Regions from separate parts of the Sphingomonas sp. EU05-FHT14C10 genome, predicted to be linked through region 3. Evidence: predicted binding sites of a transcription regulator. Region 3 holds the regulator's gene; each other region holds the start of a gene.
The links. Region 3 encodes LexA, which represses DNA repair genes until DNA is damaged. Its sites were predicted from a motif close to GTTCCNCNCTTGTTCT; they were not measured.

Region 1 (2,199 bases), on a different contig from region 3:
TCAGCACCTGCATGTAATAGGGGCTGGGCGGGTTGGACTTGGCCCAGGGGACGATCGCGCCCTTCTTGATGCTGAGCGCGTGGTTGGGGACGACGAGATCCTCGTCGAAGATCAGCTTCTCGCCAAGGCCGTCGCATGCGGGGCACGCGCCCTGCGGGGCGTTGAACGAGAAGAGACGCGGCTCGATCTCGGCAATGGTGAAGCCCGAGACGGGGCAGGCGAACTTCTCGGAAAAGGTGATGCGGCCGGGGGAGGCGTAATCGAGCTTCATGCCCGATCCGGCGGCTTTTGCTCCGTTCGTGTCGAGCGCAGTCGAGACACGTCCCTCGACTTCGCTCGGGACGAACGGCGATTCTTCTCCCGCCGTCGGAAGCGAGTCCGCCGGATCGACATAGGCAAGGCCCTCGGCGAGCTTCAGCGCGGTCTCGAAGCTGTCGGCGAGGCGCGTCTGGATGCCGTCGCGCACGACGATGCGGTCGACCACCACCTCGATGTCATGCTTGTACTTCTTGTCGAGCGCCGGGGCTTCCTCGATGTCGTGGAACTGCCCGTCGATGCGCACGCGGGTGAAGCCCGCCTTCTGCCACTCGGCCAGCTCCTTGCGATATTCGCCCTTGCGCCCGCGCACCACGGGGGCGAGCAGGTAAAGGCGCGTGCCTTCGGGCAGGGTCATCACGCGATCGACCATCTGGCTGACGGTCTGCGCGCTGATCGGAAGGCCCGTCGCGGGCGAATAGGGGATGCCGACGCGCGCCCAGAGCAAGCGCATATAATCGTAGATCTCGGTGACCGTCGCGACCGTCGAGCGCGGGTTGCGCGAGGTCGTCTTCTGCTCGATCGAAATGGCGGGGGAGAGGCCCTCGATATGATCGACGTCGGGCTTCTGCATCAGCTCGAGGAACTGGCGCGCATAGGCCGAGAGGCTCTCGACATAGCGGCGCTGCCCCTCGGCATAGATGGTGTCGAAGGCGAGCGAGCTCTTGCCCGATCCCGACAGGCCGGTGATGACGATCAGCTTGTCGCGCGGGAGATCGACATCGACGCCCTTGAGGTTGTGCTCGCGCGCGCCGCGCACGGAAATATGGGTGAGCATGACCGGATATGTTCCATATATGTTCGCGCGAGGCAAGGGGCGCGGATGGCAGCCCCTAGGATGGGGAGCGCGGTCACGAGTCGCAAGGCCGGGGCCGTTGTTCAGCCCGGCGCGGACCGGCGCACCCCGGTCTCGCGATTCAAATAGAGGACCAGGATTCCTGTCGCGATCGCCGCCTCGACCGCAGCCAACATGCCGGCCCCGGAAAGTCCCATAAGCTGCATCGCAAGAGGCAGGAGCGGGAGTGTCGCGAGTGCCGCGAGCAGGCTGGCCGATACCGACGCGCCCGGCCGGCCCAGCGCCACCAGCGCCGCGCCGGCGGGGGGCGCCGCCATGCGTATCACGCGCGCCAGCATCAGCCAGGCGACGATTCCCGCCGCGCCGCCAAAGGCCCCGCCCGCGATCAGCTTGATGAACAGGCGCGGGAAAGCGAGCAGCAGGAACAGGACCGGGCTCGCGGCCAGCGTCGCGATCCCGACGCATCGATAGACGGCATGGCGCAGCGGCAGGCCGCGCTTGCCCTCCGCAACGAAGCGCGCAAGCTCCGCATAGGCGGCCTGGCCCAATATGATCGCGGGCTGGGCGATGATCGCGGTCGCCCGCTGACCGATCGAATAAAGCCCGGCGGCGGCAGGACCCAGCACCCAGCCCACGGCGAGCAGCGCGATGCGGGGCGCCAGATCGGCGAAGGTCGCATCGACATTGGCCAGCGTCATGAACCGGAAGAGGCCAGGATTTTCGCGCCGCACGCTCGGCGCGCGTGCGGGAGGCCCGGCCCAGGGGCGATAGCGGCGCATCGCCCAATAGCCGAGCAGCCACATCGACAGGCATTCGGCGAGCGCCGCGAGCAACCAGGTCGCGAGGAAGGTCCGGAGTCCCGCATGAAAGGCGAGCGCGACGATCGTGCCGGCGAGCCGGACCAGCGGGTTCACGATATTGTGGAGGCCCAGCAGCCTGAACTGACCCTGCAGCTGCAATAGTCCGGCGGGGGTCGTGCGAACAGTGGCGAGCACCGCGAGGCAATACATGGTCGCAAAGGACTGCGCGGTCGGATCGAGCCCCAGATGGGGGCCGATGACCGGCGCGAGCAAGGCGGCGAGCGCGAC
Region 2 (2,199 bases), on a different contig from region 3:
TCTGCCCCCCGGCGGGGCATCGATATCAAATGGTGTGGGCGACTCCATCGCGCCGGAACATACTGGGAACGACGACAGGTCGCAAGAAAGGCTGGGGCGCGTGTGCAATGACTATCGGCTTGAGGTGGACGTCGCCTCGATCATGGAGGACTTCGAAGACCTCAAGATCAAGATCAAGACCCCCGAAGGCACGCCAAACGTGGCAGCTCGTGAGGATATCAAGATCAGCGATTCAGCCCCGATAGTACGCGGTGTCGATGGCGAACGTGGCGTGGGCGAGCTGGTCAGTCGTAGATGGAGCTGGCCAGGGCAAGGCGGCAGGCCCGTCTATAACTTCCGCAGCGAAGGTCGCGAATTTTCCTCCGGCCGCTGCCTGATCCTCGCCGATGGCTTCTATGAGTTCACCGAACCGCAGCCAGGTCAGAAGCGCAAAACGAAGTGGCTGTTCACGTTGAAGGGACACGACTGGTTCTGCATCGCCGGCATCTGGCGCACAGCGCCATCCGGCGAAGCCTGGACCATGCTGACCATGGAGCCGGGTGAGGATGTCGCGCCATATCATCATCGTCAGATAATCCCACTGACACGAGACCAGTGGGCCGACTGGCTCGATCCGTCGGTGCCGGCGAAGGATGTGCTGCGAGCGTTGCCGAAAGGCAGCTTGCCGGTCACGCGCGTGTTCCCGGCCGCAGAACCGGCGCTGCTCTGACATGCCGGGGACCAACTCGCTCGACCGCTTCGTCGAGGCTCAGACCCTCAGCTACAAGACCGCGCTCGCCGAGATCCGGCGCGGGGCCAAGCGCTCGCACTGGATGTGGTATGTTTTTCCACAGTTCGCCGGGCTCGGGCGCAGTTCGACCGCGCAGCATTTCGCCGTCCGGTCGCTCGAGGAGGCCCGCGCTTATCTCGACCACGCCGTATTGGGTCCGCGCTATCTCGAATGCGTCGCTGCGCTGCAGGATCTCGCGACAAGCAATGCCGAGGCTGTGTTCGGCGACATCGATGCCACGAAGCTGCGCTCATCGCTCACTCTGTTCGAGGCAGCCCGTCCCAACGCGCTCATCGCCGCGGCGCTCGACCGTTGGTTTGGCGGCGAGCGCGACCCGTTGACGCTGCGGCTGATCGGGGACGAGGCGCCCACAGGCTAAGCCGCTACATGTTAACGCCCGAGAGACGGATAGCTTGGGCGATCGAACCCGCGAGTTGCGTATCGAAGTCATGCGGCTTGGTAATCAATCATCCGGCTTGACGAATCCCAAGAGTAAGCGGAACATAAAAGGAACAAGTGAGTCGATGCTGACCGATGCCCGTACCTTCGTCGTCCCCCGATCGGCCCGGTGCCGATCAAATAGCCGCGCTTCGCGCGCAGCTTGCGCAGGCCCAGAGCCAGCGCGGGCCGGTGCTGGCGTTCGGACTGGAAGCGGTCGATAGCCAGATTGCCGGCGGCGGGCTCGACGGCGCCGGGCTCCACGAGATAGCCGCTGCCACCGCCTCGCTGAACGACGACGCGGCCGCCACGCTGTTCGCAGCCGGTATCGCCGCCCGATTCGCAGCACAGCCAGGATTCACAGTGCTGTGGGCGCTGAGCCGCTATGACCTTTATGCGCCGGGGCTGGAACAGGTCGGGCTCGGCCCTGAGCGTATTTTCCACGCCGAGGCGGGCAAGGATGCCGAGGTGCTGGCATTGGCCGAGGATGCGTTGCGGTTCGGCTCGCTTGCCTGCGTGGTCGCCGAGGTGAAGTCGGCCGACCAGACCGCGACCCGCCGGCTCCAGCTCGCCGCATCGGATGGCGGGACGCCGATCCTGCTCTACCGCCGGCATCGCTCGCTCGATCGCTGTCCGCTCGGTCAGCCCTCGTCGGCGATGACCCGCTGGCGGATCGGCTGCGTGTCGTCAGCCAGGCTGCCCTACCCCGGCGTCGGTCGTCCGCGCTGGTCGGTCGAGCTGGTCCGGCAGCGCAACGGTAATCCCTTCTCCCTCGAACTCGATGCGTGTGATGACCAGGGTCGCCTCGCTCTACCTGCCCCAGCTCGCCATCGAGCGGTTGCGGCGGTCGGAGCGGCCAGCCAAGCTGCCTGAGGCGCTGCCGGCCCCCACACGCTCGAGGTTCGCACCGCCGATCGATGACGATCCTGGCGCCTGCTCGGTGCCGCGCGGCGGCGGCTGGCGGCCGGGCGCCCGCTGGGCGCTCGTTGATC
Region 3 (2,199 bases):
CTCTTCTGGCCCGAAAGCCTGGTCGGCGCGAGCTTCCAGCTGAGTTTCGCGGCAGTGACGGCGATCGTTGCCTTCCACGAATCACGCCTAGCCCAGGCGTGGTTCGCCCGGCGCGAGGAAGGTACGCTGGCACGCGGCGCGCGTATGGTCGCGTCGCTGCTGCTCACCGGCTTCGTGGTCGAAATTGCGCTCGCGCCGATCGCCTTGTTCCACTTCCACAAGCAGGGGCTCTACGGCGCGCTCGCCAACATCGTCGCGATTCCTTTGACCACCTTCGTCATCATGCCGGTCGAGGCGCTTGCGCTGCTCTTCGACGCCGTGGGGTTCGGCGCGCCCTTCTGGTGGTTGGCGGGGAAGGCGCTCGCGCTTCTGCTCGCCGTCGCCCATCATGTCGCGGACGCGCCCGGCGCCATCGCCATGCTGCCTTCGGTCCCGCGCGGCGCTTTCGGCCTCATGGTCGCGGGCGGGCTGTGGATCATGCTGTGGAAAAGCCGGGTGAGAAGCTGGGGATTGGCACCGCTCGCTGCGGGTGCGGCCTGGGCGATCGCAACCCCGCCACCCGATCTGCTGGTGACCGGCGACGGACGCCATGTCGCGATCCGAACACAGGCGGGCGCCGTCTCGCTGCTCCGCCCGCGCACCGGCGACTATATGCGCGACCTGCTGGCCGAATCCGCCGGACTGGACGGCGAGCCCGATCTGCTCGATGCGCTGCCCGATGCGCGGTGCAGCAGGGATGCCTGCATCGTCCGCCTTGATCGAGGCGGGCGCCAATGGCGTATCCTCGCGCTGCGCAGTTCCTACCTGCTACCTTATCGGGCGTTCATCGCGGCCTGCGGCGATGCCGACATCGTGATCAGCGACCGGCGCTTGCCTGCCGGCTGCAAGCCGCGCTGGCTGAAGCTCGATCGCCCCTTCCTTGCGCAAAGCGGCGGCCTGTCCATCGCGCTCGCCAGCGGACGGATCGTCAGTGTCGCCAGCCTCGCCGGCGATCATCCCTGGGTGCGTGCGCGTCAGTAGCGACGCAGCAAGCCCGCCAGATGCCCCTGTACGCGCACCTGATCGGGGCGATAGCGCTGCGGATCATAGGCGCGGTTGGCCGGATCGAGCCGCACCATCGCGCCTTCGCGACGGAAATATTTGAGCGTCGCTTCGCTCTCGTCGACGAGCGCGACGACGATCTGCCCGTCGCGGGCGCTGTCGGCGCGGCGGATGAGCGCATAATCGCCGTCGAGAATGCCCGCCTCGACCATCGAGTCACCCGAAACCTCGAGCGCATAATGCTCGCCCGAGCCCAGCAGAGCCGCCGGCACCGACAACATCTCGCGCCCTTCGAGCGCCTCGATCGGCATACCCGCCGCGATGCGGCCGTGGAGCGGAATCTCGAGAATATCGTTCGCCGCCATCGGCACCGCAGCCTTGGGCAGATTGGCAGGCGGCCTGATCGGCGTGGCTGCGCCGCCGCGCTCGGGCATGCGGATCACTTCGAGCGCGCGCGCGCGATTGGGCAGGCGGCGGATATAGCCGCGCTCGACCAGCGCGTTGATCAACCGGTGAACCCCGGACTTGGATTTGAGGTCGAGCGCTTCCTTCATTTCCTCGAACGAAGGCGACACCCCGTCGTCGGCCAGACGATCGTGGATGAAGCAGACCAGTTCATGTTGCTTGCGCGTCAGCATCGCTCAGTCTCCGCCGGAACGAACGGAGAACGTGTAGGCAACGCCGCGCGTTCCGTCAAGCGATAGCGATATAGTCCACCCGTTCCCCCGCGCCGAGCGGCGGCGCAGCGGCGGCACGCACGATCAGCGCGTCGGCCGAGGCGAGGATTCCAAGCAGGGCGCTGTCGCGGCTGAGGATCGGTTCGATCCGTCCGTCGACAAAGCGCGCGCGCAGATATTCGGCGCGCGGGCCGCCGGCCGGAAGCGCGCTGCCAAGGATCGCAGTGCGCAGCCCGGGCTGCGGATCGGCCGCACCGCCCAGCCGCGCGACGAGCGGCAGCAGGAACAGCATCGCCGTGACGAACGCCGACACCGGATTGCCGGGCAGGCCGAGGCAGACCGTCGTGCCGATCTGGCCGGCAAGCAGCGGCTTGCCCGGCCGCATCGCGATCCGCCAGAAATCGATCTCGGCGCCCGCCGCCGCCAGCGCCGGCTTCACGAGGTCATGATCGCCCACCGAAGCGCCGCCGATCGTGACGAG
Region 4 (2,199 bases), on a different contig from region 3:
CCTCGCTGGCGTTGAGCGGGGAGATTGCGACGATCGATTCGACGCACGGCGCAACGGCTCCCCTCCTGTCGGTTGAGCCCTCCGCGCTTCAGGATCGTTCGACCATCTTCGCGCCGCGTCGCGAAGTCGTCCAGAAAACGCCGTCCACCCCCGCCGCCCAGTCCGATGACACGGATGAGGCGCCGCGCTCGCTTACCGAGCTCGTCTCGGCGCATGAGATGCCGGCGCATATCGACCGCGATCTCCACTGCCTCGCCGGTGCGGTCTATTTCGAATCCAAGAGCGAGCCGCTCGAAGGCCAGCTGGCGGTTGCCGAGGTGATCATCAACCGCGCCGAATCGGGCCGTTTCCCCGGCTCGATCTGCTCGGTCGTGTTTCAGCCCGGCCAGTTCTCCTTCGTGCGTCGCGGCGGCTTCCCGCCGATCCGCACCGGCAGCCGCGACTGGGAACATGCCGTCGCCGTCGCCGAGATCGCGATGAAGGACCAGTGGGAAAGCCGCGCTTCGGAAGCGCTTTATTTCCACGCCCGCCGCGTGTCGCCCAATTGGGGCAAGACGCGCGTCGCACAGTTGGGCAACCACATCTTCTATCGCTGATCGTCGCGACTTGTTCCGTCATTGCGAGCGCAGCGAAGCAATCCAGTCAAGCGTTAGACATCGTCTGGATTGCTTCGCTGCGCTCGCAATGACGGAGCGAAGTTGCAATTCCTCTTCCTGATGTTCTCTAGATGTTCTATGAAGGGGGGATGGCGACATCCCCCCTTCCGCCGTTCGGGGCGAGCGAATCCGAATCTCCCATGATCGCGCTCGATGTCGTGCGCGGCGTTTCGCGCCTGCTACTCCGGCACGATCTCGTCGCGATCTGTGAAGTGCCCCTCGGCAATGGCCGCCGCGCCGATCTGATGGCCATCGATTCGCGCGGCGCGATCGTGATCGTCGAGATCAAGGTGTCGCGCGCCGATCTGCTCGGCGACGGCAAGTGGGGCGACTATCTCGATTATTGCGATCGCTTCTTCTGGGCAGTGCCTGCCGGATTCGATCTCTCGCCCTTCGATGGCGAGGCTCTCGGCCCCGATATCAGCGGGCTGATCGTGGCCGATCGCTATGATGCGGCGATCGCGCGCGAAGCGCCGCTCCGGCCGATGCCGCCCGCGCGCCGCAAGGCGGAGACGCTGCGCTTCGCCCGGCGCTCGGCGCGTCGACTGCTCGATCTCGTCGATCCGGAGTGCGCGACGCTCGGTTAATCCTTGCCCAGCCAGGCCAGTGCGGCCTCCATCGACTGGAAGGGGCGCAGCCGGGGATGCGCCAATGTGCGCTCGACCTGCAGCCGGTTGAGGTAGCTGCCGACCACCACTGCCGCGCGACGCTGGTGAGCGTCATCCCCGCCGCCATGATGCTGGCGAGCGAATCGGCCACGTCATTGGCCTGTACGGGAAATTCAAACGATTCGACGATCGCGTCGAAATCGTCGCGGGTCGCGCGGATCTCCTGCACCTTCGCGCCGATCGCCGCTGCGAGCGGGGGAACGTCCTCGGGTTTCCAGAAGCCTTTCACATGGATGCGCAGCAGGTTGAGCCGCGCATCATAATCCACCCGAAACATGCCGTTATTGGCCCTTACGCAGCATCATCGAACGGGGCCGGCATTATTTTGGGCCAGCCACCGGCCGCTCGGCGGCGACGGGCTTCGCCGAATCGATTTCTTTCAGGATCACCGCCAGCCGCGGGTCGCGCGCCGCATAGTCGCGCGCGGTCATGCCCGCGATCGTGTCGGCCTTTTTCGGATTCGCGCCGGCGGCAAGCAACAGGCGCACGCATTGCAGGTCACCACTCTGCACGGCCTTGATCAGCGCCGTCTCGCCCGAGCGGTTGGTGAGATCGACTTGCGCATGCGCCATGATCAGCAGGCGAACGCCGTCCTCGAACCCCACCTGCGCCGCATAGATCAGCGCGGTGTTGCCGGCATTGTCGCGCGCGTTGGGGTTGGCTCCCTTCTGGAGCATATATTGCAGCCAGGTGGCGTCGCGCCGCCGCGTCACGATCTGCACCGCCGACTCGCCGGTGTCGGCATCGCGCGTGTCGATCATGTTGGGACCGCCCTTGTGGAGCGTGTCTTCCATCTTGTTGCCGTCGCGGTCGCGCACGGCCTTCAGGAAAGTGTAGCTCTGGGTGAACTGCGCCGGCGCCGAGGCCGGGGCGGT

Region 1: the regulator LexA is predicted to act here: its motif matches at 1,104-1,119, upstream of uvrA (excinuclease ABC subunit UvrA).
Region 2: the regulator LexA is predicted to act here: its motif matches at 1,268-1,283, upstream of AC3WT0_RS12120 (ImuA family protein).
Region 4: the regulator LexA is predicted to act here: its motif matches at 719-734, upstream of AC3WT0_RS06655 (MmcB family DNA repair protein).

Annotation. Positions count from the first base shown of each region.
Region 1 covers NZ_JBYTEN010000003.1:192,446-194,644, reverse strand. Annotated here, with positions in the region: gene uvrA (excinuclease ABC subunit UvrA) at 1-1,093, opposite strand, end outside; gene AC3WT0_RS05615 (lipopolysaccharide biosynthesis protein) at 1,195-2,199, opposite strand, start outside.
Region 2 covers NZ_JBYTEN010000011.1:33,063-35,261, reverse strand. Annotated here, with positions in the region: gene AC3WT0_RS12130 (SOS response-associated peptidase) at 1-709, shown strand, start outside; gene AC3WT0_RS12125 (DUF1810 domain-containing protein) at 711-1,148, shown strand; gene AC3WT0_RS12120 (ImuA family protein) at 1,304-2,080, shown strand; gene AC3WT0_RS12115 (DUF6504 family protein) at 1,998-2,199, shown strand, end outside.
Region 3 covers NZ_JBYTEN010000001.1:166,701-168,899, forward strand. Annotated here, with positions in the region: gene AC3WT0_RS00765 (ComEC/Rec2 family competence protein) at 1-1,020, shown strand, start outside; gene lexA (transcriptional repressor LexA) at 1,014-1,679, opposite strand; gene AC3WT0_RS00775 (molybdopterin molybdotransferase MoeA) at 1,735-2,199, opposite strand, start outside.
Region 4 covers NZ_JBYTEN010000004.1:134,901-137,099, forward strand. Annotated here, with positions in the region: gene AC3WT0_RS06650 (cell wall hydrolase) at 1-596, shown strand, start outside; gene AC3WT0_RS06655 (MmcB family DNA repair protein) at 797-1,243, shown strand; gene AC3WT0_RS06660 (ankyrin repeat domain-containing protein) at 1,645-2,199, opposite strand, start outside.